2 regions of the Cohnella herbarum genome follow, and region 2 is predicted to be linked to the other one. Evidence: a T-box and tRNA genes for the amino acid it is inferred to sense, from the RefSeq annotation. Region 2 holds a T-box; the other holds one or more tRNA genes.
The links. A T-box is a leader RNA that pairs with one kind of tRNA and senses whether it is charged. The one in region 2 lies ahead of leuS (leucine--tRNA ligase), so its partner is inferred to be a tRNA-Leu.
Positions count from the first base shown of each region.

Region 1: it has a tRNA-Leu gene. The T-box ahead of leuS (leucine--tRNA ligase) is inferred to sense a tRNA for this amino acid. The anticodon was not compared.

Region 1 is NZ_CP051680.1:272,188-288,477, reverse strand. Features, by position in the region: gene HH215_RS01230 (non-ribosomal peptide synthetase) at 1-8,039, opposite strand, end outside; gene HH215_RS01225 (glycosyltransferase) at 8,065-9,135, opposite strand; gene HH215_RS01220 (ABC transporter ATP-binding protein) at 9,159-10,829, opposite strand; gene HH215_RS01215 (ABC transporter ATP-binding protein) at 10,829-12,589, opposite strand; tRNA gene HH215_RS01210 (tRNA-Leu) at 13,123-13,209, opposite strand; gene HH215_RS01205 (carbohydrate binding domain-containing protein) at 13,305-16,290, opposite strand, start outside.
Region 2 is NZ_CP051680.1:2,468,827-2,485,116, reverse strand. Features, by position in the region: gene HH215_RS11230 (CvfB family protein) at 1-9, shown strand, start outside; gene HH215_RS11225 (class I SAM-dependent DNA methyltransferase) at 48-842, shown strand; gene HH215_RS11220 (LysR family transcriptional regulator) at 1,788-2,666, opposite strand; gene HH215_RS11215 (adenylosuccinate synthase) at 2,777-4,054, shown strand; gene HH215_RS11210 (MMPL family transporter) at 4,112-6,337, opposite strand; gene HH215_RS11205 (TetR/AcrR family transcriptional regulator) at 6,481-7,098, shown strand; T-box leader at 7,160-7,406, shown strand; gene leuS (leucine--tRNA ligase) at 7,579-10,014, shown strand; gene comER (late competence protein ComER) at 10,188-11,021, opposite strand; gene HH215_RS11190 (ComEA family DNA-binding protein) at 11,132-11,716, shown strand; gene HH215_RS11185 (homocysteine synthase) at 11,801-13,093, shown strand; gene HH215_RS11180 (deoxycytidylate deaminase) at 13,130-13,648, shown strand; gene HH215_RS11175 (DNA internalization-related competence protein ComEC/Rec2) at 13,758-16,290, shown strand, end outside.

The sequences.
Region 1 (16,290 bases), 2.2 Mb from region 2:
TTTCGGTCGATTTTGCCGTTCACCGTCAGCGGTAATTTCTCCATCTGCACATAGAACGACGGAATCATATAATCAGGGAGCGTTAAGGATAGATGTTTACGCAGCTCGGCGATCGGCAGCTCTTCTTTCACGGCTACGAAACCCCATAACGCCTTTTCCCCTGCATTATCGTCTTTTGCCAGCACGACGGCTTCGCGAATACGCGGATGCTGCTGAAGTGCGTACTCGATTTCCCCCAGCTCGATTCGGAATCCCCGTACTTTCACCTGGTGGTCTATCCGGCCCATGTACTCCAATTCGCCGTCCGTTGACATGCGGACCAGATCGCCTGAACGATATAAAGTTTCTCCCGGGCGATAGGGATTGGCGATGAACTTCTGCGCCGTCAATTCGGGGCGGTTCAAGTACCCTCGCGCGACGCCGTTGCCGCCAACGTATAGTTCCCCGGCAACGCCTACCGGCACAAGCTTTAAGTTGCCGTCCAGAATATAGGCGTTTAGCGTCGGAATCGGCCGGCCGATCCGGCTGACGTTCGACGAGATCTCTACGTCCGTCATTTCCTTGTAAGTGACATGAATCGTCGTTTCGGTAATCCCGTACATGTTCACCAGCTTGGTATCGGGGTATCGTTGTTTCCAAGAGCCGAGCATCGACGGCTTCAATGCTTCGCCTCCGAAGATCACGTACCGGAACTGAAGCTCCGGCCTCTGCCTCGCCGATTCATAGCGAATGAAATGATAGAAAGACGAAGGCGTCTGATTAAATACCGTCACCTTCTCCCCGATCAGCACATCGAGCATTCGCTCCGGATCTTGCGCGACCTGCTTCTCCAGCACGACCAACTTTCCTCCGAATAACAAAGCGCCGTACATTTCCCACACGGAGAAATCGAAGCAGTAAGAATGGAACATCGTCCAAGCGTCGTTTGCATTGAAGTCGAATAACGATGGGTCATGAACCAATAGACTTACTACGTTACGATGCTCGATCATGACCCCTTTGGGATTGCCGGTCGTACCGGACGTATAGATGATATAGGCCAGATTGCCGGATCCGCTCGTGCTCTTCGCGAGGTCGCCAGACCAAGTGGAAAGCTGGGCGATATCGATGACTTCAGGTGCGATTAACCGCAGACCGGCCTCGTACTTCGATTCCGACAAGACGATAGAGGCTTCGCTATCGTCAATCATATATGCCGCCCGTTCCGCCGGGTAATCCGGATCGATTGGAACATAAGCGCCCCCGGCTTTCAGAATCGCGAGGATGCCGACGATCATGTCGATGGAGCGATCCAGCATGAGACCGATCCTCTGATCGGGTACGACCCCTTTGCTTCGCAGCCCTGCAGCTAGTCGATTCGCCCTTTCGTTCAACTCGCGATAGGTGATCCGCTCGTTGCCGCAGACGACGGCGATATTATCGGGCGTTCGTTCCACCTGCTCTACGAACAACCCGTGGATCGTTTGGTCGCGCGGATAACGCACCTCAGCATCAGGAACGGATAACAACCGGCTGATTTCGTCCGAGGAAAGCATATCGATATTTCCGATCGCGATTTCCGGGTTGTCCGTCACTTCCTTCACAATTTGGCGATAATGCCGTACCCACGCCGCGACCGTCTCTTCCCGGAACAGCTTCGTGCAATATTCGAAATGGCATTCGATTTCCGCTTCTTCCGTCTCGACCGCTTCCAACGTGAAGTCGAACTTAGCGGAGACGTGCGGCGATTCGCAACGCTTCAGCGGTCGTTGATCGAGCGTCAGCTCCGGTATCGCCATATTCTGCATCACGAACATGGCGTCGAACAGCGGATTTCGGCTAAGACTCCGCGTCAATTGCAACTTTCCGACCAGCTCTTCGAACGGATAATCTTGATTGCTGAAAGCACCCAGCGTATTTTCTCGTAATTCCTCCGCGAACGATCTGAACGTTTTATGCGCGGACGGGTAATTTCTCATAGGCAGCGTATTGACGAACATCCCTACCGCGTTATGGAGATCGGCGTGAGACCTGCCCGATACCGGCGTGCCGACCACGATATCGTCCTGACCGGAATAACGGGACAGGAAAACGTTGAAGACGGCCAACATCGCCATGTACAAAGTGATTCGAAGATCCGCTGCGAGTTTTCGCAACGCAAGCGTTTCTTCCTTCGTCAGTCGAAACGCAACCTTGTCTCCTTCGAACGATCTCATGGAAGGCCGATTATAATCGGTTAGCATGTTCAGCGTCGGCACCCCATCGGCGAATTGCCCGACCCAATAGCGCTCCTGTTCGCTCCAAGTCCCGTTAGCCAATGCTTCCCGCTGCCAACCGGCGAAATCCTTATAAGGAACGATGGACTTCTCCGGCTCTCTTCCCTCATAGAATCCGACGAAATCTTCCACGAGAACGCCCATCGAGACGCCGTCGGACACAAGATGATGCATATCGAACAGAATAAGCTGCTCGTTCGGGCTCAGTTGCACAACCGCTGCCCTCAAGAGAGGAGCCTCGGTCAGCACGAAAGGTCGAATGAAATCCCGGATCAATTCCGGTAACGTCGCTTGCGTACCGTCCTTCCATTCGACTGAGACGACAGCTGAAAAATGGACTTTTTGCACGGGCACCCCATCCACCATCCGGAATGAGGTTCGCAGGCTTTCATGCCACCCGACGACCGAACTCAACGCCTTCTCGAACCGGTCTTGATCGACGGTACCTTCGTATAGGAAAGCCGCGGGCAAATGATACGCCGTGCCGATCCGTTCGAATTGCTGCAAGACGTACAATCTGCTCTGCGCCGGAGAAAGCGCGTAATGCTCTCTTTCCTCCGTTGGCGGTATAGGGGCAACGTCGCTTTTTTCCTTCTCGCGCAATAGGTTTGCCATCTGGCGTACCGTCGGGTTGTCGAAGATCTCTTTTAACGATAGAGTAGCCCGAAGCTCCTTATGCAGCTTGTTCAGAAGCTCGGTCGCTTTAAGCGAGTGCCCTCCGATCTCGAAAAAGTCGTCTAAGGCGCCGATTCGCTCCCGATGAAGCACCGTCTGCCATAATGCGATCAAAGCCTCTTCCGTTGAATCGAGCGGCGCCTCGTAATCCGCAGCAGCCAGCTCGACATCTTCTAGATTAGCCAGCGCCTTCCGATCGACTTTGCCGTTCGAAGTCAGAGGCATCCTGCCGATGAGGCTATAACGCGCGGGAATCATATATTCCGGGAGCAGCCGACCCAGATGCTCGCGGATTTCGGCAATCGTCGGTACTTGATTGCTCACCATGTGCGCGCTTAAATACTTGTCGCCTTCAAGCGTTTCTTTCACCGTTACGACGGCTTCATGAATTGCGGGGTGCCGCAGCAGTCCCGCTTCGATTTCGCCTAGTTCAATCCGATAGCCGCGCAGCTTCACTTGATGGTCAAGCCTGCCCATGTAGACGATCGTTCCGTCCGCTTGCCACTTCGCGAGATCTCCCGTCCGGTACATCCGCGTTCCCGGGACGAAAGGATTGTCGACGAATTTCTCCGAGGTCAGCTCCTGCAATTGAATATATCCGCGGGCTAACCCCCTGCCCGCGATGTACAATTCGCCGGGAACGCCAATCGGAAGCAATTGCCGCGCTTCGTCGAGAACGTATAATTGAATGTTATCGATTGGTCTGCCTATGGGGACGCTGTCCGCTAGCGGTTCCGGCTGACAATCGTAATACGATACGTCGATGGCGGCTTCCGTTGGACCGTATAAGTTAACGAGTATGGGTCCGCCTTGCAACAAACCGAACCGCTCGTAAAATCGTTCCACATGCTGCGGGGGCAACGCTTCTCCGCTTGCGAATACGTATTTCAAAGTCGCCAAAGAAGCTTGGCTCCTATCGGCTTCCTGCCGTCTTTCCTGATGTTCCAGAAATAAATGCAGCATGGAAGGCACGAAATGAAGCGTTGTCACCCGGTGGGCTTCGATCGCTCGCACGATGGCGTCCGGATCCTTCTCTCCGCCCGGCGACAAGAAGCTAACCGCCGCACCGGCGAAAAACCACCACAGCAGTTCCCATACCGACACGTCGAACGTAAAGGCCGTCTTCTGCAGAATGACATCGTCCTGTCCGATCGGGTATTGCTTCTGCATCCAACGAATCCGGTTGACGGCCGCTCCGTGTTCGATCATGACCCCCTTCGGGTTGCCCGTCGAACCGGAAGTATAGATGACGTAAGCCAAGTTGCGGCTATGAACGGGATTGCTTCCCTGCGTCGCTTCGTCAACGCGATCGCCGCTGTATCTCTCCTCGTCTCCGATGTCCATAATGGCGCCGGTGAACGCTATACGAGTCGAGTTTTGGTTCTTTTCTTTGGCATCGCCGAACCGGTTCAACCATGCCTTCTGGGTGAGCAATACGACGGCGCCGCTATCTTCCAACATGAAACGTATCCGTTCGGGCGGATAGTCGGGAGAGATCGGCAAGTAAGCTCCGCCCGCTTTCAGAACGGCCAGAATGCCGATCATCATCTCCGCGGATCGTTCCGCGACGATCGCGGCGATCCGGTCCGGCCCCAAGCCGTTCCTTCTTAGTTCCGAGGCTAGCCGGTTCGCTTTCCCATTCAGCTCCCGATAAGTCATCCGTTGATCGCCATTTAAGACGGCTAATTGATCAGGCCATTGTTCTGCGCCTTTCTCGAACCATTCGTGCAGCACGCTCTCGTCGCTATCCTCCGTTGTTGTTACCTCGCGGTTGAACGACCGAAGGATTTGAAGACGTTCCGTCTCGGCCAGCATGTCGATATCGCGCAGATGGGCATGCGGATTGAGCAATACGGATTGAACGACAGCCTCGAAGTGTCCGCACCATCTCTCCATCGTCTCGCGATCGAAGAGATGCCGATTATATTCCAGCCGGCAAGTAAGCCCGCTTCCCTCCATGTAAACGTCCAGCTTGAAATCGAGCTTCGACGTATTCGTTCGCCATTCTTCGAAAGTCAGTTTCCCGTCGCCCATCCTTATTTCCGAACCGATGTCCATCTGGTTGTGCACGATCAACATCGTATCGAATAACGGATTTCGTCCTTGAGGCGTTCTTGAAGACACTAAACCGATCATGTCCTCGTAGGGAAAATCTTGATGCGAATAATCCTCCGTTATGGAACGCGCGCAACGTTCAAGCGTCTCCACGAAAGTCGTTGCGGGATCAATCGTCATCCGCAACGGCACATAATTGACGAACATGCCGACAATGGACTCCAAGTCCGCGTGATTCCTACCCGAAACCAATGAACCGACGACAAGGTCCTGCTGTCTCGTATATTTGTTTAACACAATCGCGTAGACGGTTAATAAGATCGCGTTAACGGAAACCGAATGCCGATGCGCGAGCTCGTTCAGCTTCTTTACGCACTTCTCGTCGAGAGAGAAAGGAATCGAATCGCCTTCGAAGCTTCGAGCTTCCGTCCTCTTGCGATCCGTCGGCATCTCAAGCAGGGGGACCTCGCCGGACAATTTTCGCTCCCAATAGAACCTGTCGCTTGCATATCGATCCGAATGCTTCCGCTCCCGCTGCCACATGACATAGTCTTTATATTGCAGATGGGAGGCCGACAAGTCCTTCCCGTCATATTGCATTGCGAATTGTTCGATCAAATGGTTGACCGAGATTCCATCGGATATAGCATGATGCATATCCAGAATAAGATGGTGCTTGCCCGCTACCGTCCTTTCATCGCCTTCCGAAACAAGCCCGGCTCGAAATAATGGCGCTTCGCTCAGACGAAACGGGCGGATAAATTCATTGATCGCCCCTCGCACGCCGTCATGTTGGAGATTTAAGATTTGCAAGGCAAACTCAATCTCTTCTTCCCGATGGACGAGTTGAACAATGTCTCCTTCCATTTCGGCAAAGGAAGTTCGAAGGCTCTCGTGGAGACTTATTAACCGGCGGATAACGCGCTCCGCTTTCGCGATGTCGAGATCGCCTTCGATATGGATGAGAACCGGCATATGATAGCTTGTCCCGATGTGTTGAGACTGTTCTTGCACGTACACCCGGTACTGCGAGGAGGAAACCGGATAATACTCGCGTTCCTCGGCCTTCGGGATCGGCTCGTACATACTCTTCTCCGCGTCTCGAATGTAATTTGCCAGCTTCCTCGCTGTCGATAACTCAAATAGAGCGGCAGCAGGCACTTCGACATGAAACTCTTTATGAATGCGATTAAGCAACATTGCCGCCGTTAACGAATCCCCGCCCATTTCGAAAAAATCTTGATCGATACCGACGCTTCCCCGACCCAGTCCGTCAGCCCATAGCCGGGACAGACGCCGCTCCAGCAAATCGTCCGCCGTTTCCGTTGCCTCCGGCGTTATCCGCTCGTCCAGAAGCTTGTTCAGCCGTTCGATGACTTCCGTAAATTCTCCCCTTTCATAGCTTTCGGCCAGCTTGTATCGTTGCAATTTTCCGCTGGTCGTTTTGGGTATGCTTCGTACGGGTACAACCTGTTTGATGGATAGGCCGGTCGCTTTATTCAAAGTCTTCTTAACCTCGAGGACGGTGTCGACGAAGCTGTCCGGTTTGCCCCGGTGCACGATGAAAGCGGCGATCTCTTCCGTGCCCGAGTTCTCGCCGGTCACTCCGCAAATCGCGATTTTCCCAAGCTCGATACCTAGCTGTTCCTGAGCTATCCCTTCAAGATCGTGCGGGTAATAATTTTGTCCGCGCACGAAAATAATGTCTTTTTTCCTTCCCGTAACGACTAGACGCCCCTTGCGCATAAATCCTAAATCTCCGGTATTCAGCCACCCGTCATCGGTTTTGAGCTTGTCCGTCTCCTCGGGATTACGGTAATAACCCCTCGTGACGTTATTGCCCTTGATCTGGATATTTCCGATATACCGCTCTTGCAATGTCCGGCCGTCCTCATCGCATATACGGACCTCGCAATCTTGCACGGGATAGCCAACGTCCACGAACGTCACGCATGCTTTGTCGTCGGGGCCGATTTCCGCAACGGGTTCGCCTGCCGAAAGCAAGCTTCTATTCACGTAAACCGGAATCACTTCTTCGTTCATTGGAGGGAAGGTGACGGCCAGACTGGCTTCCGCCATTCCGTAGACGGGGAACAAGATGTTCCTGCCCGCTCCGGCCGGCCCGATCGCATCCAAGAACGAATCGCATAATCTTGCCGATACCGGTTCCGCCCCATTGAAGATAAGCCGCAATCGCGATAGATCCCATTCCGCGATACGCTCCTTCTTGCAGTGGCTCAGGAAATGCTTGTAGCCGAAATTCGGCGAGGACAGAAGCGTAATCCGATGCTCATGCGCTTTATGCAACCACAGCTCGGGATCCATTACGAATAAAGTCGGCGGCATAATGAATTGATGAATATCGGCGGTAAGGGCCGTCAGATGGCAACCGATCAATCCCATATCGTGCGTGAGCGGCATCCAACTCAGGGAACGATCGGCCGAACTAACCCCTGCGCCATCGATGATGGCGTTGATGTTGCAAAGTAGATTCCCGTGAGTCAAGACGACTCCCCTGGGAGCGCCGGTCGAACCTGATGAATATTGGATTAAAGCGATATCCTCCGACCCGATCGATTGCAAATTCCCTCTGCCGGGTTCGATGGATTGCGCATCGTCATCTATGAGGATCGCTCGCCTCTGCATCGACGCCAGGCAAGATGAGATCTCCGGATGCTCCTCGTATTTTTCGATTTGCCTAAGGGTTTCCTTCGAACAGGCTAGATAGGGATTTCGAAGGGTGTTCCACACTCTGGCCAGCTTGAGTTTATGATCTTCGTTATTTCCGGCCGCGAGGGGGACGGGGATGATGCCCCCTAGCTGGCAAGCCCAGAAAAGGATAATAAATTCGCCGTTATCCTCCACCTGGAACACTAACTCGTCCTTGGGCTGCATGCCTTTACGTTGCAGGAAGTGCAATTTCCCCTGCGCTTTGCCGTACAACTCGCCGTATGAAACGAAAGCTTCTTCATGCCTGGTCGTATAAGTAATTCCGTTACCGGAATCCCTAAGGTCATGAAGAACATCCGCAAGTGTCGATTGTCGCGTCCGCATCCTCGCATCCATCCTCCTTATTCCGCTACCCTCTCGATCTAATACCAAACCTCGCTCCTAACGACCGGTTTCTTCTGCTCCTCATGATCGTACGATACAGCGAGTCCCAATCCTCGACGGTACCTGATTCGCCTAATGCGCCTTCGAATTGAATTAATATCTCGTTCGCGAGCAAAGTAGGAATATTATCGTAAAACGCTCTGCGAAAAATATAACTGGCGGGCGTTCCGAATTTGGCGTGAAAATAATCGATGTTTCTTTTTAGCTCGTTCATACGTGAAATGCTCAACGTCGGATTAATCCAGAACTTTCGACCGATCGGATGAATTTGATGATAATTGAACGCCTCGGGACATTCTTTTAGCGCCAATCCGTTCCTTACCAGCCTGTAGCAGAGCTCGGAGTCCTCCATTCCCCAACCTCTGAACTCCGTATCGAACATCCCCGCTTCGACTACGGCATCTTTTCTCACGGACAAATTAGCCGTTGTGCCTAGCATCCACTTCAGGCGAAAGTCTTCTATCCGATCTATTGGAACCCCTAACGCATGATTCGATTCGAACTCTTTGCCCAGAAACAAACGTTCGATGGTATGCTCGAAATTCGTCTCCACTTCCTCTGCCGACGCAAGCTCCGCATACGTCTTCCTGCGAACGCGATGCCAACGATCGCCTAGCTGCTCCGCTAACTTTCGACGGTCTTGGCCTTGCATGATCAACTGATTTCGCCGCCAGATCGTTAGTACCCGACCTTTGCCGCCGATATGAACGGTATTTGCTTCTCTTGAGAGTGCCGATTGATGCCGTTCGATAAAATCGCCCCGAACGATACGATCGTCATCGTTAAACAGTAGATACTCCCCCGAGCTAGCGGAAATCCCCTTATTCCTCGCTGCCGATCGCCCCAGGTTAGCCTGTTTCAAGCGGATCAAATTCAGCTTGTTCTTGTAATTGTCCGCGATGGCTTGCGTGCCATCTCCGCTGCCGTCGTCGATCAGGACGATTTCGTAATCCTTGGAAGTTTGCCGTACGAACGAGGCTAAAGTCAGATTCAAATAGGCGGCTTTATTGAATGTCGGCATAATAACGCTAATCACGAGTTCCCTTCTTTCATTTCCGTTTACTGTTTTTGCGCTTTCCCCTCTTCGATGCAATACACAACGTCAGATTGATATCGCGACTTAGATTCATGAGCGATAACGAGGCACGTCTTCACCCCCCTCAATCGGTTCACGACATCCGCCACCGCATTCGCCGCAGCGGCGTCAAGCGAAGAGCTTGGCTCGTCCAGAAGCAGAATCGGGGCGTCTTTCAGAAAAGCTCTGGCAATGGTAATCCTTTGTTTCTGTCCTCCCGATAGGTTGGACGCATCTTGCGTAATATTCGTGCCGTAACCTTCCGGCAGCGAGTGAATGAAGTCGTGGGCGCCTGCTGCCGCGGCTGCGGTCCGTACGTCTTCATCCGAAGCGTCAAGGTTCCCAAATCGAATGTTGTCCTCGATCGTCCCAGAGAAGAGAAACGGTTCTTGCGGAACATAAGCGATTCTACTTCTCCAATTCGTCAGCGAGCACTGCGAGAAATCATCGCCAAGCAGTCTGATGCTGCCGCTGTCCGGTCGATAAAAACCGAGCAACAGCTTGCAAAGCGTGCTTTTTCCATTGCCGCTCCCTCCCATGATGACGGCCGTCTCGCCAGACCGCACCGACATCTTAACCCCTCGTAGAACGGATCTTTGGCCATATGAAAAAAATACATCGTCTAACTCCACGGCATAGTCTTTCGTGCCTTCTGACGAATCCGACTTCCCTTCGACGATCTCTTGGGTTTCCTCTTCACTCTCGAGCAATCCGTTGATTCGTTCGGATGCCGTAACGGAAACCTGCATTCGGGCAACCAATCCGCCCGTAAGCATAATGACGAACGTTACGTTCATCTGCAACTGGATAAGGGCGATGAGCGAACCCGTTTCAATCGAACCGCTCAGTACTAGAAACGTTCCCGCTACGGCAATGCCCCCGAAACTTATGAAGGTCAACAAATAATTCATGGCTTCCAGCCCTGCGGTTTGTAGTCCGAATCTACTCGTTAAATGCTGAATCTCGCGATTTCGTTCATCGTATTGCCCGATGACGACGGGTTCCAGCTGATAGAGCTTAATCGTGGAGAGACCGTGTAACAAATCGCTGCATCTGGCATTCGCTTCGCCTTTCCGTTGCTGTAAAGTATGGCTAAGTATTCGCAACGGACGTAGGAATCGATAGTTCACCGCTCCTATCACGACGGTTAACGAGATCAGCGACACGGCAAATCGCCATTCCAAAACGAGCATCGCCGCGAAGGAAGCTAGGCCCACGATCGCATAATGGACTAAATTACGCATATGCTCGGTATACATTTCCTCCATTTGAAGCACGTCGTTCGACATTTTCGACATCAATTCGCCGCTTTCATGGCGTTCGAAGAACGGAAAAGACAAGTATGCGACTTTGTTGATCAGTTTGCCGCGTATGCCGACGCTGAGTAGCTTGGCCGTCCGTTTTACTCTGTAGACGAGCAAAGGCGATAGGGCGGCGAACAAGAGGGTAGAACCGCATAATATAGAAAACGTTTTCCATAAAATGTTGATATCATCCGACACCGACGCGTCTATCGTCCATTTGAGAGCGAATGCCGTGACGATCGGAACAATCGATCGAATCAAGGACTCGCCGATCGCATATTGGAAATATCTTCGCCTCGGTTTCGGCAGCATGGAATAAAAGCGCAACCACTCCGAACGTCGTTCGGCCATTAGGAGACACCTTCTAATAAGTTTTGATGCAAGCCGGAATATAGCCCGCTATGCCGCATTAATTGTTCATGCGTTCCCGACTCGACTATGCGGCCTTGATCCATCACAAGAATGAGATCCGCGTCTTGAACCGTAGACAATCGATGAGCGATAACGAGAATGGTTTTTTCCCTTCGAACTTGCCGTAGCGTCTCTTGAATAATCGCTTCCGACTCTCCATCGAGCGCGGAGGTCGGTTCGTCGAAAACAATGATCGGAGCTTCCTTCAACAGCGCTCGCGCAATGGCAATCCTCTGCATCTGCCCACCGGATAATCCCGCTCCCCTCTCGCCAATCTGTGTCAGGTAACTTTCGGAAAGCTGTTGAATAAATGCGTCTGCCCCTGCGGCTATGCTCGCTTCGATCACTTCCCTATCCGTCGCAAGCGGCTTGCCGTGTCTGATATTGTCCAAGATCGTGCCCGGGAACAAGAACGTATGTTGCTTCACGAAAGAAATCATGGAACGAGCTGCCTGCGGATTGTAATCGGCTAACGGCTTTCCAAATAACCGAATTTCTCCTCCATTCGGTTCGTATAGCTTGCTTAATAACTTCATGATCGTACTCTTCCCGGAACCGCTCGGCCCGACGATCGCAACGAATTGGCCTTTCCGGACGTCATAAGTAATATCGTTGAGGGCAAGCACTGAGCGGCCCGCGTATTGAAAATTGACATCGTTGAATGAAATGACGCTTTCGCTCTCATCCGTACTTGTCCGATCCTCGTTATCGGCCACTGTCGTCCCCGTATCGTCTTCCGTTCGATAGTCCATGATCTGATCCAACCGCCTAACCGCGCCTGCCGCAACGAATAACTGATTGATCAGCTCCGGCAGCGCGGAAGCGGATTGAATGCAATAGCCCAATAGATAGATGAAGGCAAGCAATGCCGCAGGACGCATATCGCCATGAATGGCCAGCCAGCCTCCATAAAGAATACACATCGCGAATGGAAGCGTTTGCAGTAGAATTTGCCACGGGATGATGAGCGACCTTTGCCGTTCCAAATCAAAGCTTTTGAACAGGCCTTTCTTCAAAACACGTTCAAATCGTTCCCTCAGCCAATTCTGCCTTCCGTAGGACTTTATTAAAGCTTGCCCGAGCACGGCATCCTGGATTTGGGAGTTGATCGTCCCTTCGATCTCTTGCAATTGCTGCGATTGTCGAATAATCGGCTTTCCTAGTTGCCAAGAAATCAAGAGCGATAGCGGTATAATCAAGCAGCATAGCAAAACAAGCTTCCATTGCAACAAGAACAAAAAAATAAAAGTGCCTGTCGCCATGATAGGGTGAAACAACAAATTGCATAAGTGATAAGTAAAAAATTGCTCGATCGCGAACGCATCATTGGATAGAACGGACATCCAATCGCCCGCGTGGCGGGATTCCGCTTCGGATTGCTTTAATTTCGTCATATGAGCGAACAACGATGAACGCAACTTATAAGCGGTATTTGCTCCGAATCGCGTCGCGGCCGCCTTTATCGAGAACTTCAACAGAAAACCGACAATAACCGCTGCCGACATGTAGATGGACATCCGAATGGCGGTATTTTCGTCCCCGGATAATCCGGCATCAGCCAATCGCATGATCGACAAAGCTATGGCCATTTCAGCCAAAGCGCCGCAAATCGCTGCCGTCACCGCTATAAGCAAATATCGACGCGAGCCCTTGGCAGAGCGGTTCAAGATACTTGGAGATATAAGCTCCTTAAACGACAACGCATCACCTCATTGTTTACGTCGTTAGAAATTATATCGCGCATACCGAAAATCAGATTATTATTTCCCTCCTAATCGTTGTAATAATCTATATAACTCTATCTAAAGAGTTTCTATCGTGTTGACCTGATGTTGAATTTGTGGGTTTTGACACGGTATTGGAGAGTAAGCCGCTTTGCTAAGAAATGAATGACTTGAATCGGAGAGGTTAGGAAGGCTCCTTGCAATAATTTGCAAGAATATCGCCCTATACAATGTTGTCGGAGATGAGCATATATAAATAATAACATATAAAGACACTCTATTAAACTATAATTTTGAATAATTGTAAAAATTTTTAATTAACTCAAATTTGAGAATGTAATGACGTAAAACGTTTTCCTTATTATATTCGTACGTTACCACGAATCCATGGTCATGTATATAGTCAGAGTGAAGCCATACTTAAATATGAAGTGATTCCTACGAATGTACACTCAGTATAATAAATCAAAAAGAAAAAACCCTTCCTAAGAAGAGTTTGTTTGAGAGTTTGGTGCGGTCGAGAGGACTCGAACCTCCACGGCTGTTACACCACTAGAACCTGAATCTAGCGCGTCTGCCAATTCCGCCACGACCGCACATTCTGACAATATTGGCTTCCGAGTCAGAATTATAATTTATCATGGATGATAGGCAAAGTCAATCATTTACTTCCTAAACTTTCCGATAAAATCTATTGATCCTTCCAACGCTGTACCGATAGATTAACGATCTGCGAGCCCCCCGTTGGGGTTAACGTTCGATTGGCGATATCGCTGCCGTTCGAATTCACCTCTACCGAAGCCCAAGTTCCTCTCGCCAGCTTGTACTGAATCGCCGTCCCTGCCGGCAAATTCAAATCGATAGAATAAACTCCGTCGGTTCCTCTTGTCAATTGATAGGCTGAATCCCCAGTCGCCCAACCGTTGAGCGAACCCGTTAAGTAAACCGGTCCGTTCACGGGCGTTGACGACGGCACCGTCACTCGTAACGTTACGCTATCCGCTTGCGGCGTTCCGGATGTCTTACTGCCATTGATTAAGCTCCACGTCCCCGAGCCGAACGAATAATTACTACCGCCGTTGTTATCCCAGCTTCCGCTGCCATTCGTAAAGGCTGCGATTAATCCCGTTGCGCTGCCGAGCTCAATGGCGACGCTCGAATAACCCGGATAAACGGAGCTTTGCATAGGCACGCCCGGCAATGTCGTCCACGTCGTCGAGTTGTCGAGTTTATAATGAATATAGGAGCTCGCAAACGCCGCATTCTTGTAATAAATCGTAGCCTGATTGTTTTCCGGCAACGATGGAGGGCCGGATACGATGTTCCCCGTCGGCGTATACGTCCATGTTCCCGCTCCGAACAAATAGTTCTGTGAATTGTTGCTGTCCCATGTCCCGCTGCCGTTGTTGAAGCAAGCTTCCAGTTGACTCGCCGTACCGATACTGATCGTGATCTTGTTATATCCGGATACCTCCGACTCCGGCATGGCGACGCCCGGCGCAGACGTCCAGGTACCTCCAGCCGGGCGATAATGAATATACGGCGCGGCGAATCCTTTCTTGTAGTAGATCGTCACGTTGTTGCCCGCCGGAGTCGAGATGACGGCCGGAGGATCGCTGCTCACCGAACGATTACCCGCCGCATCGAATGCCTTCACTGTATAAGAATAGGAAGCTCCCGCAGAAAGTCCGCTATCGGTATAAGTCGTCGCGGTCGCCGTCGATCCGACTTTCGCGCCGTTCCTGAACACGTCGTAACCCGTAACCCCGACGTTGTCCGTGGACGCGCTCCACGTAATCGTGGCGCTCACGGCCGATGCCGCTTGAGCGGTCACGTTCAATGGTGCGGTCGGTGCCTGCGTATCCACGATCGGGGCACCCGCTACGATGTTGCCCGTAGGCGTGTAAGTCCATGTTCCCGTTCCGAATAAATAGTTCTGCGAATTGTTGCTATCCCATGTGCCGCTTCCGTTATTGAAACAAGCCTCTAACTGCGTTGCGGCGCCGATGTTGATCGTGATTTTATTATATCCGGGCAACTCCGACGACGGAATGGCGGCTCCCGGAGAAGTCGTCCACGTCCCGCCGGCCGGGCGATAATGGATATAAGGCGTCGTGAAGCCTGCCTTGTAATAAATCGTGACGTTGTTGCCGGCTGGCGTCGTAATGACGGCTGGAGGTGCGCTGAAGTCCGAGCGGTTGCCTGCCGCATCATACGCTTTAACGGTGTACGAATAGGCGGTGCTGCCCGCTAAACCATTATCCGTATAAGCGCTAGTTGAAGACGTCCCGACTTTCGTTCCGTTGCGATAAACGTCGTATCCCGTAACGCCCGCGTTATCCGTGGATGGGCTCCATGACACTTTAATAGAGGAAGCGTTGATCGTTTGCGCGCTTACCTGAGCCGGTACGCTTGGAGGTTCATTATCCGGGATAGTCGGTTGATCGGTTATGAAAGGATGCGTGCCCGTAACAGATCCTTGCACGTCCTCGATGTATTTGCCGCCCACGAGATTATATTTGCCCGCACCGACGTACACTTGCTGGATCTCGCTTTTCGTAACGTTGCCTTTCGAATCCGTTGCTTCAATATAGTAGTCTAATAATTGGTCGCGGTAGTCATCGATGTACGAATAATAGAGATCCCCGATTTCCTGCGCCGGCACCTTAGCCATGACCGCTTTGCCGCTGGGCTGCCAATCTACTCCGTTTATATCCGGCGTTAGGTCGCGTACGTTCATCGAATATTCCGTCCATGAGCCGACCTTTGCCGGATCAATCCCTTGCACGCCTGCCGCCTGAAGCGCCGCCGGATCGTACACTTTAAACGTATTGTCCGCGGCGTCGGCCGACTTGCTCGTATGCGTCCTGACTTTGACCTTGATGTTCTGGATCCCGCTCGTATCGTAGGCGTACGAATAGATGGCAAAAGAATTATCGAAATGATGCAATGTCCATCCTTCCGCTTTACTCACGTTCGCGCTGCCCGGGTTATACGGATAGCGCTGCGGCCACCAGACGGAAGGTCCCACTTTATCCTTGGCTAACTTAGACTGCACGTAGGGTTTGGAGAAATATAAAGATTGATTAAAGGACAAAGTCGGTTTCACGTTATCGTCCACGTTCTCGTCGTAATACCCGAAGCCGGAATCCATTGCGGGAAGCAGGAAATACCAAGCGAGCTCCGCTGGATTAGCGCCGCCCGCGTAATCGTTGGCGACGTTCCCCTTCACCGGATACGACAGCATCCAAGGATTTAATTGGTTACCCGGATACGTAATCTCATGATCCAGCGCCGTGGTCGGTTGCCAATAGTTCGGATGCTCTTCCAGCCAGATTTGCTCCGCCGTCTTCGCATAGTTCAAAGCGGCTTGCAACAAAGCGAAGTTGCGCTCCAAGTAATGGTATCCGTACTCGAACGATACCGTCATTCCGTCGTCGATTCCCGCTAAGTTTTTCTTAGGCGCGTAAGCGGTTTGATTCGCTTGATTAAAGCTTGAGAATTGCGACTTCCATATGCCGAAAGGCAACCGCCAATGGTACCATGTCGGATCGGATGAAGAATCTCTCGTATCGATCCATGAGCCGTCCTGGACGTGAACGACATCGTTCGCGGCGGGAAGATTCATGCGAAGATACTCATCGATTCCCATCCCCTTCACGCCGGAATCGGTATAC
Region 2 (16,290 bases):
GAGGCTTAGCTTTCGGGAGACATTTGACGGAGACTGGGGAGACAAGCATGCGTACATACCGGCAGTTCGCTGCGGTATACGACCGACTGATGGAGGAAATGCCGTATTCCGAATGGATGAGCTTCGCTCGTCGTTGCTGGGATAAATACGGCGTTCCCAAGACGGTCGTGGATCTCGGCTGCGGAACGGGGAATATGACGATTCCGCTTGCCCGTTCGGGCTTCAGCGTATTCGGAATCGATATTTCTTCGGAGATGCTGTCCGTTGCGCGAAGCAAATGGGACGAGCCGGTTACCCGCGGCGGATACCGCGACGAGCCGGGAACGATCCGATGGCTTCAGCAGGATATGCGGGATTGGGAGCTTCCTCACTCGGCGGACGCGGTGATCAGCTTCTGCGATTGCTTGAACTATTTGACGGAGCCGCAAGACGTAACCGCCACGATTCGTCAAACTTATCAAGGGTTGACTCCGGGAGGCTTGTTCATGTTCGACGTTCATTCTCCGCGGCAATTGGAGAGTTATGCTGAAGAGCAGCCGTTCGTATACGACGAGAAGGACGTAGCCTACTTGTGGACCTGCGACTACGATCCGGGCCGGATGGAAATCGAGCATTCTTTGACTTTCTTCATTCAGGAAGAATCGGCATCTCACAACGGTGGAGCGCTGTATAGTCGCTTCGAGGAGTCTCACGTTCAGAGAGCTTACGATCCCGATTGGATCAAGGATCAGCTGAAGGAAGCAGGCTTTGAATTGCTCCATCTCGTGGCCGATTTTACGTGGGACCAACCTAACGAGGAATCGGAGAGAATATTCTTTGTTTGCCGCAAGCCGGCGGAATAAGAAGAATTGACTATCTAGCGAATATTTGTTATTAAGCGGGACTGTTCCCGAAGTCATCTGACTTCGGAAACAGTCCCGCTTGTTTGTTGTTCAAAGAATTCTGTGTGCAGGCAAATAAAAAAGTGGAATTGTGAAGGAGCAGCTTAGCAACATGCGATAGGGAGAAGTGTTAAGTGAAGGCGCAACTTAGCAACAAGAGATAGGGAGAAGCGTTAAGTCGGTACCTTGTGAATACGGATGAAATAAATAATGAAATGTAAGAGTCGTGCGTCCCTCCCGCCCATTGTCGCAAAAGGCGACAATGGAGAGGTCCAAACGAGCAATGCCCCGCCCATTGTCGCAAAACACGACAATGGGGAGGTTCAGATGAGTAATCCTCCACCCATTGTCGCAAAACGCGACAATGGGGAGGTTCAGATGAGTAATCCTCCACCCATTGTCGCAAAACGCGACAATGGATAGGTCAAGACGAGCAACTCCCCGCCCATTGTCGCAAAACGCGACAATGGGGAGGTTCAGATGAGTAATCCTCCACCCATTGTCGCAAAACGCGACAATGGGGAGGTTCAGATGAGTAATCCTCCACCCATTGTCGCAAAACGCGACAATGGATAGGTCAAGACGAGCAACTCCCCGCCCATTGTCGCAAAACGCGACAATGGATAGGTCAAGACGAGCAACTCCCCCCCATTGTCGCAAAACGCGACAATGGATAGGTCAAGACGAGCATCGCCCTGCCCATTGTCGCAAAACGCGACAATGGAGAGGTCAAGACGAGCATCACCCCGCCCATTGTCGCAAAACGCGACAATGGAGAGGTCAAGACGAGCATCACCCCGCTCATTGTCGCATAACGCGACAATAGAGAGGTCAAGACGAGCATCACCCCGCTCATTGTCGCATAACGCGACAATAGGCTAGGGCTTTAGAGAGAGAAATACATCCTTAAGGCAACAAGCCGAGAAACCGCTTCGACGCGGATGATAGAGGTATTCCGCTCAGAGTCGCGATGCCGATATGCCGCTTGGGGACGGCAGGGAACAGCGGAATTTCGATTAGTCGTCCCGCCTTCAGTTCATCGCTCACGTATTCGCGGGCAACGAAAGCCAAGCCGAAACCGCTGCGAACGAATTGAATGACGAGATCGATGCTCCCGAGCTCGAATTCGGGCTTTAACGTTATGCCGTGGGAGGAGGCGTAGCGATCGAGGAAACCGCGAATGCTTCCACCGGGCTCCAGCATTAACAGCGGAAATCGAGCAATATCTTCAAGGTTGAAAATCCGATCCGCAAGCGAGGCATAGGCTGCCCCTCCGACAAGGCATTCCTGCAAAGCGAGACTTTTCTTCATCGTTACTTTGCTGTCCGATGCCGGTAAATTGACGATTCCGAAATCGATCAGCCCTTGCTTCAGCAACGAAATCGTCTCGGGTGTCGTTCGATTCGTAACGCGTATGCGTACATTCGGATAATCGAGGTGGAAACGTTCGAGGTAAGGTAACAAAAAGTGTTTGCACAGCGTATCGCTAGCGCCGATATTCATTTCGCCGCTGTCGAGATTATGCATCTCGGCCAGTTTTTTCTCTCCGATATCCATAAGCCGGAAGGCTTGCTCGATATGGGTGAACAGAACTTCTCCTTCTTTTGTCAGTTCGACTCCTCTCGGGGTGCGAAAAAACAACTGTCCTCCGAGCTGATTTTCTAGCTGCTTCAGAGTATGGCTTATCGCGGGTTGCGTAATATGCAGCTGTTCGGCCGCCTTGGATAAACTTCCTTTTACCGCCGTCCAATAGAACGCCCGATACCACTCCGAATTAATCGACATACACATTACCTCGCTTTATATCAGACATTACTAATATCAATTTTTCTTATATATTCCATAGATCTATAATAAACCTAGCAGCTGCAAAACGAAATAGGAGGCCAGATAATATGACCGTAATGGCGATCGTGGGAGCGAATTGGGGAGACGAAGGGAAAGGCAAGATGACGGATATCCATGCGGCGGAATCTTCACTCGTGGTTAGATACCAAGGGGGGAGCAATGCCGGACATACGATTATTAACGACTACGGTAAATTCGCGCTTCATATGCTGCCTTCCGGCGTGTTCCATCCCGAGGTGACGAACGTCATCGGTCCGGGCGTGGCTTTGGATGCCGAGCAATTATTAAGCGAACTCCAAAATCTAACGGCAAGAGGGGTGCCTCAGCCGCGAATTCGCTTATCCGAGCGGACTCAGATCGTACTGCCGGTGCATCGTCTATTCGACGAACTCGAGGAGGAGAGGCTTGGCTTGAACGGATTCGGTTCAACGAAGCGGGGGATTTCTCCGTTCTATTCGGATAAATACGCGAAATTGGGCATTCAAGTCGCGGACCTCTTTGACGAGATACGTTTAAGAAATAAGCTGGAGAGGTTGCTGGAATCCAAAAACGTTCTCCTCAAGCATCTCTATAACAAGCCGGAAGTTCCTATCGACGAGTTGCTGCCGAATCTCTTGGAGCTCTCGGCAAAACTTGAACCCTATATAAGCGATACGACTCGATTACTTCAAGAAGCCTACGGCCAAGGGGAAAACATTTTGTTGGAAGGACAACTGGGAGCTCTTCGGGATCCGGATCATGGCATTTATCCTCATTCGACGTCATCCTCCACTCTAGCGGGATTCGCGACCGTGGGCGCGGGTTTGCCCCCGTACGCGATAACCCGGGTGATGGCGGTCGCCAAAGCCTATTCCTCTTGCGTGGGGGCGGGGCCTTTCGTCTCCGAACTGAACGGGACGGAGGCGGAAGAGCTTCGTCGCAGAGGAGGCAGCGCGGGTGAATACGGGGTTACGACCGGGCGGCCAAGGCGAGTAGGATGGTTCGATACGGTAGCTACCCGCTACGGCTGTGCGGTGCAGGGGGCGACCGAAGTCGCCTTGACGAATCTCGACGTTCTTGGTTATTTGGACGAAATTCCCGTATGCGTTCAATATGAGGCGGAGGGCGTCGCAATCGATCGTTTCCCGACAACCGTACAACTCGATCGGGCTAAGCCGATTCTGCAGCTTCTCCCCGGATGGAGACGCGATATTTCAGACGTAAAGGCGTTCGCGGATTTACCCGTCGCCGCTCAAGATTACGTCAAATTTATCGAGTCGTCGATCGGATTCAACATCTCTTGCGTGTCGGTGGGACCTCATAGAGACCAGATCATTTATCGGTAGAAAAAAGCGGCTCAGAAGTCGAGTGATCGACCACTGAAGCCGCTTATTTGCGGAATTCTATTCGTTCGTCCCCCGAATGGGTTCTCTCACGGGTTCGTACTTGGCCGGCCAGAACGCCCAGCGGCCTAGCAACAACGTAATCGCCGGTACGAGGAACGGCCGGACGACGAAAGTATCAAGCAGGACGCCGATCGCGGTAATCGTCCCGAATTGAACAAGCACTTGAATCGGCAGCGTAGCCAGTACGGCGAACGTTCCGGCGAGAATCAACCCCGCGGACGTGATGACGGCTCCCGTCTCCCCCACGCCTTCCCTAATCGCTTGCTTCAACGGCATATGTTTTCTCTTCTGCCATATGCTCGAGATCATGAAGATGTTGTAGTCTTCGCCGAGCGCGACTAAGAACACGAACGAATATAAAGGAATCGAGCCTTGGATGGCATCCGCGCCCATGACGTAATGGACGATTAGCCAGCCGAGCCCGAGCGCCGAGAAGTAGGATAGAATAACCGTCAGCACCAAGTATACGGTAGCTATGATGGAGCGTAAGTAAAGGAGCAGGAGCAGCGTGATCAATCCGATGACGATAGGGATAACGAGCATCGTGTCTCGTTCTCCGGTGATCTTCGTGTCGTATTGCTCCGCCGTTTGACCGCTGATCCATACATGGTCGTCCGGATCGGCTACGCCCGCGTCGGACAGTGCTTGAATAGCTGTTTCCCTTAGGTCGGGGATATGATTCATCGCTTCCATGGAATAGGGGTTCAAGTTGAACTGAACTTCGTATGCGATGATTTGCGAGTTCGATTGACCGGTTTGCGGCTCCGATACGGTATCGATATACGGCAGAGCGCCAAGTGTTTGATCAAGAGATATCGACTTCCCCTGCGTGTCGACGATGACTTTCGCGGGAGCGAGCTCTCCTTCGGTAAACTGTTCTCCGATCGTCGCGAACCCTTCGCGGGATTCCATATCCTTCGGAAAAGAAGACAAGATGTCGTACGTGTACTTGATTTGCGTCGTAAAGGTCGCTAAACCGCCAAGGAGAACGATGCAAATCCCGAGGATCCACCATGGTTTGCTTACGACGGTTCTGCCGATCCAATTGCTAGGTTTCTTAAGAGAGGCTGGCGGTACTGATTTTCCTTTTCGCGCAGCGCGTTCTTGGAGCATTTCCGGCGTCCTAGGCACGAAAGGGTAGAACGAGTTCCGCCCGATAATCGCCAGCATGGCAGGTACGAGCGTTAAGCTAGCGATTCCCATTATCAATATCGCGATGCTGAACGGAGCGGCGAATCGGTGATAGGCACCGTATTCCGCGACTAGCAGCGCAAGCAAGGATAGTACGACGGTCAAGCCGCTCATGGCGATCGCTCCCGATGATCCGGTAATCGCGCCTAGCAGCGCCTTGCCTTTGTCCCTCTCTACTTTCAGCAGTTGGCGGAAGCGGGAGATCAGGAACAAACAATAATCCGTTCCGGCTCCGAACAACAGCACGGTCATGATGGAGATGGCTTGACCGTCGACGACGATCCAGCCTTCATGCGCCATCCAGCCGAGAATCGGACTGATGACCCCATAAGCGAATCCTACCGCTACCAGAGGCATTAGCGCCAAGATTGGAGAACGGTAGATCAACAACAAAAGGACGAGCACGAGCAACACGGTACCGATCATCAAGCTGACGTCGGCGTTCTTGAACAATCCGGTCGCATCGATCTGAATGCCTACCGGACCGGTTACCCGGGCGCTTAATCCTTCTTCGGAACGATTGTCCGTCGCGAATGGATCCGTTCCGAATATCGTTTTCGTTTGTTCTTTCAGTTGCTCGATGCCTTCTTTCAACTGGTCGACATCCGCTTGTTTGCCGAAGAACACGGGAGACACGAAAGTGCTGCCGTCCTTCGATAATTGTCCCTTCAACGCAGGAAGCGGCAACTGATGAAGAGGGGGGACGGAAGTCTGATGCGGAACCGGTTCGCCCGCGAGTTGACCGTACAGCTTCTGAACGTTCTGCAAGTCGGATTCCGTTAACCCGCTTTGTTTATGCCAGACGAGAAGCGCCGGAATATCGGATCCGCTGGGGAATTCGCGTTCCGCGACGGCGTCGGCTCTTACCGACGGCTTGGAGTCGCTTAAGTTAGGAGCGTTATTGATTTCCTCATTATTGACCGACGGCAGCAGCGCGCTCAGAAGCCCGGCGGCGACGATCCAAACCAGCAGAGTGATCCACTTGCTTCTTTTCCCGGCTACCCATTTTCCTAGTCCTCGGTTTTCGTGCATGTTATCTCGTTCCTCCTTAACAAAATCGACGATGAAAGCATTTGGAATTTGGGATATAATCGTAAGATGAGTTGCAAATTAATTATATATACCGGAAGGTTAATTATGCAATGGCGAATTTCCGAACAAAGGAGGGGACCGCGATGACGACCCCCCGATCCAAGCGTTCTCCCGGCAGGCCGAAAGGAAACGTCGACCAACCCTCGATGCGCGATAAAGTATTGAACACGGCATCCGTTCTTTTCATGGAATTAGGCTATGAGCCGGTATCGATCAATATGATCGCGGAACGAGCCGGAGTGACCAAGGCGTCGGTCTATTACTATTTTACGAATAAAGCGGTGCTCTTCACGACTTCCGTTACGGAAATGATGGCGAGGATTTGCTTCTTTACGCAACGGATCATCGATGCTCACCCGGATATAAGGACGAGACTCGAACAGATCGCGTTTACGAAAATGTCCAAATCGCATGTGGAATTCGAGAGTCTGATGAGGGAAGCCATTCCTTTCTTGACCGTGGAGCAGCGGGACGATATCCGCTTGGCGGAGCATAAGATCCATGAGGTTATGGCGGCTACTTTCCGCCAAGCGATGGAGGCAGGGGATATCGCGGAGGGCAATCCGATGCTGCTTGCCCATGCTTTCGCCGCGTTGTTGATGATCGGGAACCGGGAGATTGTCGGCGATGCTGAATATTCCCCGCAAGAGTTGTCGTCGGCGATCGTCGGGGTGTTCTGGAACGGAATTTCGAACCGATGATCGGGGCAATCGGCGCTGTTCGCTTGACATGAATCGAGCAAATTGGCTATAATCATGGCATACTTTGGCTGTGATAAGGAGCAGTACTCGTTAGACGTTACCCAGAGAGCCGGCGGTTGGTGCAAGCCGGTTAACGCGAACGACGAACTCGCCTTGGAGCCTCCGAACCGAACGAATAAGCCGTTGGAATGCGGATGTTCGACAAGTTGGGCGTTTCCTCTCGTTACGAGGCACGAGTGGGCGGCAATCCAAGCAGGATGTCCGTCAACTAGGGTGGTACCACGGGAATTTATACTCTCGTCCCTAGCGATAACGCTAGAGGCGGGAGTTTTTTGTTGACCTTTCAGAAAGTATAAATTCGCTCTACTTTACTGAAACGTCTCCGACATAAACGCTCCCCCGCCATCCCAAAGGACGGCGTAGGCTGTTTATGCTTGCGCTTCAAGAACAAGAGAGATGATAACAAGGGAGTTAACACACATGTCGCATGAGAACGGGCAAGGCTATCAACCGCTGAAGATCGAGCCGAAATGGCAGAGCTATTGGGATAAGAACAAAACGTTCCGCACAACGGAAGAAGCGGGAAAACCTAAGTTTTACGCATTGGATATGTTCCCGTATCCATCCGGGGCCGGACTTCACGTCGGTCATCCGGAAGGTTATACGGCAACCGATATCGTCAGTCGCTTCAAACGGATGAAAGGCTTTAACGTGCTTCATCCGATGGGATGGGATGCCTTCGGCTTGCCGGCGGAGCAGTATGCGCTGCAGACGGGTCGCCATCCGCGCGAGATCACGGTGGAAAACATCGATAATTTCCGCCGTCAGATTAAGTCGCTAGGGTTTTCCTATGATTGGGATCGCGAATTCAGCACGACGGATCCGGATTATTACAAGTGGACGCAATGGATCTTCATTCAACTATATAAAAAAGGATTAGCATACGTCGCGGAAGTTCCGGTGAACTGGTGTCCGGCTCTCGGCACTGTGCTGGCGAACGAGGAAGTCATCGACGGACTAAGCGAGCGCGGAGGACATCCGGTCGTTCGCAAGCCGATGCGCCAATGGATGTTGAAAATTACCGAGTACGCGGAGAGATTGCTCGAAGACCTGGAAGAATTGGACTGGTCGGAAAGCATCAAGGACATGCAACGCAATTGGATCGGCAAATCGACTGGCGCCGAAGTGACGTTCGCCATCGATGGACACGACTCCGCGTTGACGGTGTTTACGACTCGACCGGATACGTTGTTCGGAGCGACCTATTGCGTACTCGCTCCCGAGCACGAGCTGGTAGGCGCGATCGCGTCTTCCGAGCAGAAAGCTGCGGTCGAAGCTTACGTTGAACAGGCTGCGCGGAAAAGCGATCTAGAACGTACGGACTTGGCTAAGGATAAGAGCGGAGTGTTCACGGGTGCTTATGCGATTAATCCGGTCAACGGCGGCAAAGTGCCGATCTGGATCGCGGATTACGTGCTTGGCGGATACGGTACGGGAGCGATCATGGCCGTTCCGGGACACGACGAGCGCGACTGGGAATTCGCGAAGAAATTCGGGTTGCCGATCGTTGAGGTCGTTGCGGGCGGAAACGTAGCCGAAGCGGCTTATACGGGAGACGGCAAACTGGTCAATTCCGATTTCTTGAACGGGTTGTCCACGGCGGAAGCGATCGCCGCGATGATTGCTCGTCTGGAGAAGGACGGCAATGGTAAGGGCAAAGTAACGTACCGTTTGCGCGATTGGCTGTTCAGCCGCCAACGCTACTGGGGCGAGCCGATTCCCGTCTTGCATTACGAAGACGGAACGATGGATACGATTCCGGAAGAAGATCTTCCGTTGCTATTGCCCGACGTAGAAGCGATTCAGCCATCGGGCACGGGCGAATCACCGCTAGCCAACGTTACGGAATGGGTGAACGTTATCGATCCGCGCAACGGACGCAAGGCGCGCCGCGAGACGAACACGATGCCGCAATGGGCGGGCAGCTGCTGGTATTACTTGCGCTTCATCGATCCGAAGAACGAGAAAGAAATTTGTTCGACGGAAAAACAAGCCGAGTGGCTGCCGGTAGATCTGTACATCGGCGGCGCGGAGCATGCGGTTCTGCACTTGCTGTACGCGCGCTTCTGGCACAAGGTACTGTACGACATCGGCGTCGTGAAGACGAAAGAGCCGTTCCATAAACTCGTCAACCAAGGCATGATTCTCGGCATGAACAACGAGAAGATGTCCAAATCCCGCGGCAACGTCATTAATCCGGACGATATCGTCGGAGAGTTCGGAGCCGATACGCTGCGGATGTACGAGATGTTCATGGGGCCTCTCGAAGCGACGAAGCCGTGGAACACGAACGGGGTGGAAGGCGTCTATCGTTTCTTGGCTCGCGTATGGAGACTGTTCGTAGACGATAACGGCAATTTGAACGGTAAAATCCAAGACGTTGCAGGAGACGATAGTTTCCGTAAAGTTTGGCATAAGAGCTTGAAGAAGGTCGGCGAGGATTACGAGGCATTGCGCTTTAACACGGCGATTAGCCAGATGATGATCTTCGTGAACGAGGCATACAAAACGGAAAAGTTGCCTAAGGAAGCGTTGGCTCATTTCGTTCAGATGTTGTCCCCGATCGCTCCGCATATCTCGGAAGAGCTGTGGGAGAAGCTGGGATACACGGGCTCTGTCTCCTACGTCGCGTGGCCGCAATACGATGTCTCGCTCACGGTGGATGCCGAAGTCGAGATCGTCGTGCAAGTAAGCGGCAAAATCGCCGATCGCCTGAACATTCCGGCCGATCTCGACGAGGCGGGCATGCAGGCGCTGGCGCTTGAGTCCGAGAAAGTGAAGGAGCTTATCGCCGGCAAGACGATTCGCAAGGTTATCGCGGTTAAAGGAAAACTCGTCAACATCGTCGCCAACTAATACTTTTTGCAGCGTGAAGCACACGCCGCTTGTCTCCACTTTATGGTGGAGCGGGCGGCTTTTTTTTATGAACATGGATGCGAACACGAAAAAGGCGGACTAAGCGCCCGCCATGGATAAACCCTATTTTTAACTGCGAATTTTACTCAAGCTCAATCCTGGCTCAAACCCGTTCACGTACGTTCGCTGGAAAATAAAGAAGAATCGACCCGATCCAGATCCTCGGCGAATTTCTCGTGCGTCGTATACAGCACTTGCAGGAATGCGCCGCGGGTAGACTTGCGCAGCACCTCCAATGCAGCCGCAGTGATGCCCCCGGGTACGGAAACTTTGGCTTGGAGCTCGCTCGGCGAGCAAGACTGCTCCAGCATCAGCCGCGCGGTTCCGAGCATCATTTCGCAGGCGAGTTCGGTAGCCGTTTCCCGTTCCATGCCGGTAGACATGACCGCCGCGTCGATAAATTGCTCTAACAAGCAAGCAAGGAACGCCGGCCCGCAACTGGATATATCGGATGCAACGCGGACCTCATCTTCTATGATGACGATGGGTCGGCTGATGGAGGAGAACATTTTCCATAATGCGGTTTGATCCTCGTCCGACAAACGATTGCCCCACATGAACAAAGACGCTCCGCTGCCGACGGCATTGACGACGCTTGGAATGATTTTGGCAACTTTGCACGGAAGCAGCTCTTCCAGCGATGAAATTTTTACGGGGCTCGTAATGGAGATGACGATCTGATCTTTCGTGAGCACGGACGAGATTTCATCGATGACTTTACGGAAATCCATCGGTTTGACGCACAAGAACAAATAATCGGCTCCGCTCGCCGCCTCCATATTAGTAGAGACAGGTTGTAATCCCGGATGTTGATCTGCCAGCGTTGACAGCTTGGAATACGTTCGTGAACTGACGACGATGTCGCCCGGCCGCATGGCACCGGCGCGAACGAATGCTCCAATAAGCAAGCTTCCCATGCTTCCCGCACCGATGAAGCCGATTTTCATCCCATTCCCTCCCACGACGAACTATCTATTTCATATTGTATGAATCAGCGCTTGGCCGACATGAACGATTTTTCATTCCCCGGATCGATTCTAAACCAGGAGGTTTGATTATGAAAAAAGTTAAGGAAATAGGTTCGATAAAAATAACCGCAATAAGCCTGCTCATCATGGGCGGGATTCTGCTCGGGTATGTTTTCTTGCAAGGATCGACGTCCGCATCCATACCTGGTTGGTCACCTGTCAATGAACCGTTGGAAGACGCAATCGACGACTTAACCGCAACCCGATCCAGCACGACTGAACCTATTGCCGGGTCGACAAACGATTCCCCGTCCGATACTCCGCTTCCGTCTGGCCGCACGGAAAGTACGGCCGATGTATCCCGTGAAACCGGCGTAACCCCGATAACCACCGAGTCGCCTGCATCGTCCGCAGATTTAAGCCCTCCGCCGCCTCACTCGGTAGCCGCTCAACCGGAGATTCCTTCTTCCGGTCTTATTGATCTCAACCAAGCAATCCAATCCCAGTTGGAAACGTTGCCCGGCATCGGACCATCTAAAGCAAAAGCGATCATAACCTATCGTGAACAGCATGGCGGCTTTCAAAATATCGATCAACTTCTTGAGGTGAAGGGAATCGGACCAAAGGTATACGAGAAGATTTCCGACTTAGTCGATGTATCAACCCGGAAATAAAATCCGTTTATGCTTTAACATTTGCCGTAAATATGAGAAAATGATAAAGAAATCTATTATTATCTATTTCGGGAGGTTTATTGAATGAGCCAAGAATCATCCTATTCATTGGAAACACTCGCCGTACACGGCGGCCAACAGATCGATCCGACAACGATGTCCCGCGCGGTACCGATTTACCAGACGACATCCTACGGGTTTCGCGATACGGAACATGCGGCCAACCTGTTCGCCCTGAAGGAATTCGGAAATATTTATACCCGCATCATGAACCCTACTTCGGATGTTTTCGAACAACGCGTTGCTGCTCTGGAAGGCGGTGCCGCGGCATTGGCCGTTGCTTCCGGTCAATCGGCGATTACATACTCGATTCTAAACATCGCGGGCGCGGGAGACGAGATCGTCTCCGCTGCAAGTCTGTACGGCGGTACGTATAACTTGTTCGCGATTACGTTGCCTAAGCTAGGAATTACGGTTAAATTCGTGGATCCTTCCAATCCGGAAAACTTCCGCGCGGCTATTACGCCGAAGACGAAAGCCATTTTCGCGGAAACGATCGGTAATCCTAGAGGAGATATTCTGGACATCTCCGCCGTTGCGGCCGTCGCGCATGACAACGGCATTCCGCTGATCATCGACAGCACTTTCGCGACTCCGTTCCTTTGCCGTCCGTTAGAGCACGGCGCGGATATCGTGCTTCACTCCGCAACTAAGTTTATCGGCGGACACGGAACTTCCATCGGAGGAATCGTCGTAGACGGCGGCAAGTTCGATTGGAAAGCAAGCGGCAAATTCCCGGGCTTGACCGAACCGGATCCGAGCTATCACGGCGTCGTATACGCGGATGCGGTCGGACCGGTGGCGTATATCATTAAGATGCGCGTGCAACTGTTGCGCGACATGGGAGCGGCACTAGCTCCGTTTAACTCCTTCATGTTCCTACAGGGCCTTGAAACTCTACATCTTCGCATGGAGCGCCATAGCAGCAATACGTTGGCCGTCGCCAAATTCCTGGAGTCGCATCCTGCGGTAGAGTGGGTTAACTATGCAGGGTTGGAGAGCCATCCTTCTTACGAGTTAGGTCAACGTTATTTGCCTAACGGACAAGGAGCGATTATGACTTTCGGAATTAAGGGCGGAGTAGAGGCCGGCAAAAAGGTCATTAACGCGGTCAAGTTATTTTCCCATCTGGCAAACGTCGGAGATTCCAAGTCGCTTATCATCCATCCCGCGAGCACGACGCATCAGCAGCTTACGGAAGAGGGCCAGCTTGCGGCGGGCGTTCAGCCTGGAATGATTCGTCTCTCGGTCGGTACGGAAGGGATCAAAGATATTATTCACGATTTGGAGCAAGCTTTGGCGGCAAGCCAGAAGTAAATCGTTCATGCAAGCTATAGTTGGAGGTTTTAACAGATGACAGGCCTACGTAAGGACTGGGACACGTATTTCATGGATATCGCTTTTATGGTTTCGACCCGGTCGCGCTGTCCAAGGCGTCACGTAGGTACGGTGCTCGTACAAGGGAAGAAGTTGTTAGGCACGGCTTACAACGGAGCTCCGATGGGCGTTCAAGATTGCTCCGAAGCAGGTTGTATGATCGTGGAGGAATTCGAATCCGCTCCCGAAGGCGCGCCATCGACTGAAATGATCAAGAAGCAGCGCTGCATCAGGACGATCCATGCGGAGCAGAATCTTCTGTTGTTCACGGATCGCGTGGACCGCGAAGGATCCGTCGTGTACGTAACGGACCAGCCTTGCTGGACTTGCGCGAATATGCTGGCGAACAGCGGCATCGCGGAGATCGTTTATTACCGGCCTTACCTGAAGGATCATGGAAAAGTAGCCGCGCTAATGGAACAACGAGGTTTGCTCTTCCGGCAAATCGGGAGTTACGTTCCTCCGGCGGATACGGAAGTACAAGACGGATCGTAGCTCTGCTGCGTCCTTACCTTTAGGTAGTCCTATGTAGAAGAGGAAGCACCTCTTCGCCGAGTTAACTCGGCGAAGGGGTGTTTTTTATTTGACGCGGATGAGGTGAAAGATGAACGGAAGACCGTTAGTCGCGGTATGTTGTTGCTGGATCGTCGGCGTTTCGATTGAATCGTTGGTTCAAGGGTTTAGCTCTATCATCGTTTTAGTAGCCTTAATATTATTTTTGATCGGATTGGCAATCTTGGGAAAGTTGAATCCGAAGCTAACGTTTATATGCGGGTTAGCATTACTGCTCGCTTATGGCGAAAGGGCGTGGGTAGAGAACCGGAACGAGTCGGATCTTGCGGTTTCGACGGACGCGGTAGGTGCGGAGGCCGTATTAACGGGTCGCTCCTCTTCGGTCATCGAAGTAGACGGGGACGTGGCGATGTTCAAGCTCAAAGCCGAATCCATAAAACGCTCTTCCGCCGGCAATGAACTTAAGATTACCGATACGGTGCTGATCAGAATTAAGCTGGCTAAGCAAGAGGATCAGCAGATCGTCTCCGATTGGCGCAGGGGCGATCGTATACGAATAGCGGGAGTTCTGGAATTGCCCGGCGAAGCGGGCAACTTCGGCGCGTTCGACTATCGTAACTATTTGAGCAAGCAAGGGATTCATTGGCAACTCTCCGCCAAAGGTTTGAATTCCGTCACGTTTACGGGAGAACCTGGATCAATCCTCAACGTGCCGCTTAGGGTTTTGGACGACTTGCGTATGGGGATCGGCAAAATCATGGATCGAATGTACCCGGGCGGCGACTCGGGATACATGAAAGGTTTGGTCGTCGGCATCCGTTCGGATTTGGAGCCCGAGCAGTTCGATCAATTTGCCCGCCTTGGCTTGACCCACGTGCTCGCGATCTCCGGATTGCATGTCGGAGTCGTCGTTTATTTACTGTTGCAAATCGGAGCATGGATGAGGCTAACCCGGGAACGCACGCTGGATATGACAATCGCGATGATGCCGCTATACATGCTGATAACCGGGGCTTCCCCATCGGCCGTACGCGCATGCGTGATGGCAATGATCGCATTGTGGTTAGCGCGTAAAAACGCGTTAAAGGACGGTCTCCATCTCTTGATGGCAGCGGCTTTGCTAATGCTCATATGGAATCCGTTGCTGATTGAGAACGTCAGTTTCCAACTATCTTTTATCGTCACGGCCGGATTGATACTATTCGTTCCAACGGTTACGGCGTCGCTCCCCATTCGCTGGAATTGGCTGAAGGGAGCGGTGGCCGTTACTTTAACCGCACAGTTCGTCTCTTTTCCGGTTACGGTTTATTATTTTAACGCCGTTCATTTGCTATCGCTGCCCGCTAATTTCGTGCTAGTGCCGTTTATCAGCTTTATTGTCATGCCGCTCGGTATGGCATCCATCGTATTGGGCGGGATATGGCTGCCTATGGGAATCATTCCGGCAAAGTTAGCCTCTATGGGAAATGCGTTGACCTTCGGCATCGTGGACTGGTTGGACGCATTCGTTGGACTTAGATCGGTATGGCCGAAGCCCTCTTTGCTGTGGGTAGCAAGCGCTTATGTTCTTATGGGGTTGGCTATTGCGGGGTTGAAGCAAAGATTAGCGCGCAAGCTGGAGCGAGAGTGGTGGAAACAACAAGCCGTTGAAAGCGAGGATTCCACGGCCCCGCTCTCCGCCGAGTATAGCGGTAACGTCAGGAACTTACGCAGGACTGTACTCCCCTATGTTGCGTTCGCGTTTCTCGCGGTAAGCTGGCTGTTATGGGGATATCGGCCGGCAGCGTTCGATCGCGATGCCTCAATTTCATTCCTTAATGTCGGGCAAGGCGACAGCATCTTGATTCGCACCGGTAAAGGCAAGATCATCATGATCGATGCCGGAGGAACGGTTAATTTCCGTAAACCGGGAGAGGAATGGAAAAATCGCAGCGATCCTTATGAAGTCGGGCGCAAGCTGATTGTGCCTTTATTGCTTAAACGGGGCTTTAGTGATATAGACGCGTTGGTGTTGACCCATTTCGATGCCGATCATATCGGCGGGGCGGAAGCCGTTCTGAACAATATTCCCGTACGTTCCCTGCTGTTCAACGGGACGTTGAAGGATTCTCCTAGCACCTTGAAGTTGCTTCGATTAACGATGGATAAAAATATTCCTTCCTATGCCGTTCAAGCAACGATGGAGTGGGAGGTGGATGAAACGACCAAATTACTAGCTCTGTATCCATACGTACAACAATCCGATCCCGAAAATAGGGTCGAGGTGCGGAACGAGCAAAACGACCTCAGCATCGTGTTCATTCTAACCGTATATGGTCGAAACTTCTTGCTTCCCGGAGATTTGGAAGCAGGCGGCGAGCGGGATATCGTCGAAATCGAATCCGAACGCGACGGGAATGTTATTTTCCGGCAGATAGACGTGCTTAAAGCGGGGCATCACGGCAGCAAAACTTCGACGACGGAACCATGGGTCGACTATTGGTCGCCTCGCGAAACGGTCATATCCGTCGGCATTAACAACTTCTATGGTCATCCTAACGAAGGCGTGCTCGAAAGGCTTAAAGATGCGGGCAGCCTTATTTGGCGGACGGATTTGCACGGTGAGGTACAATATCGAATTCAGC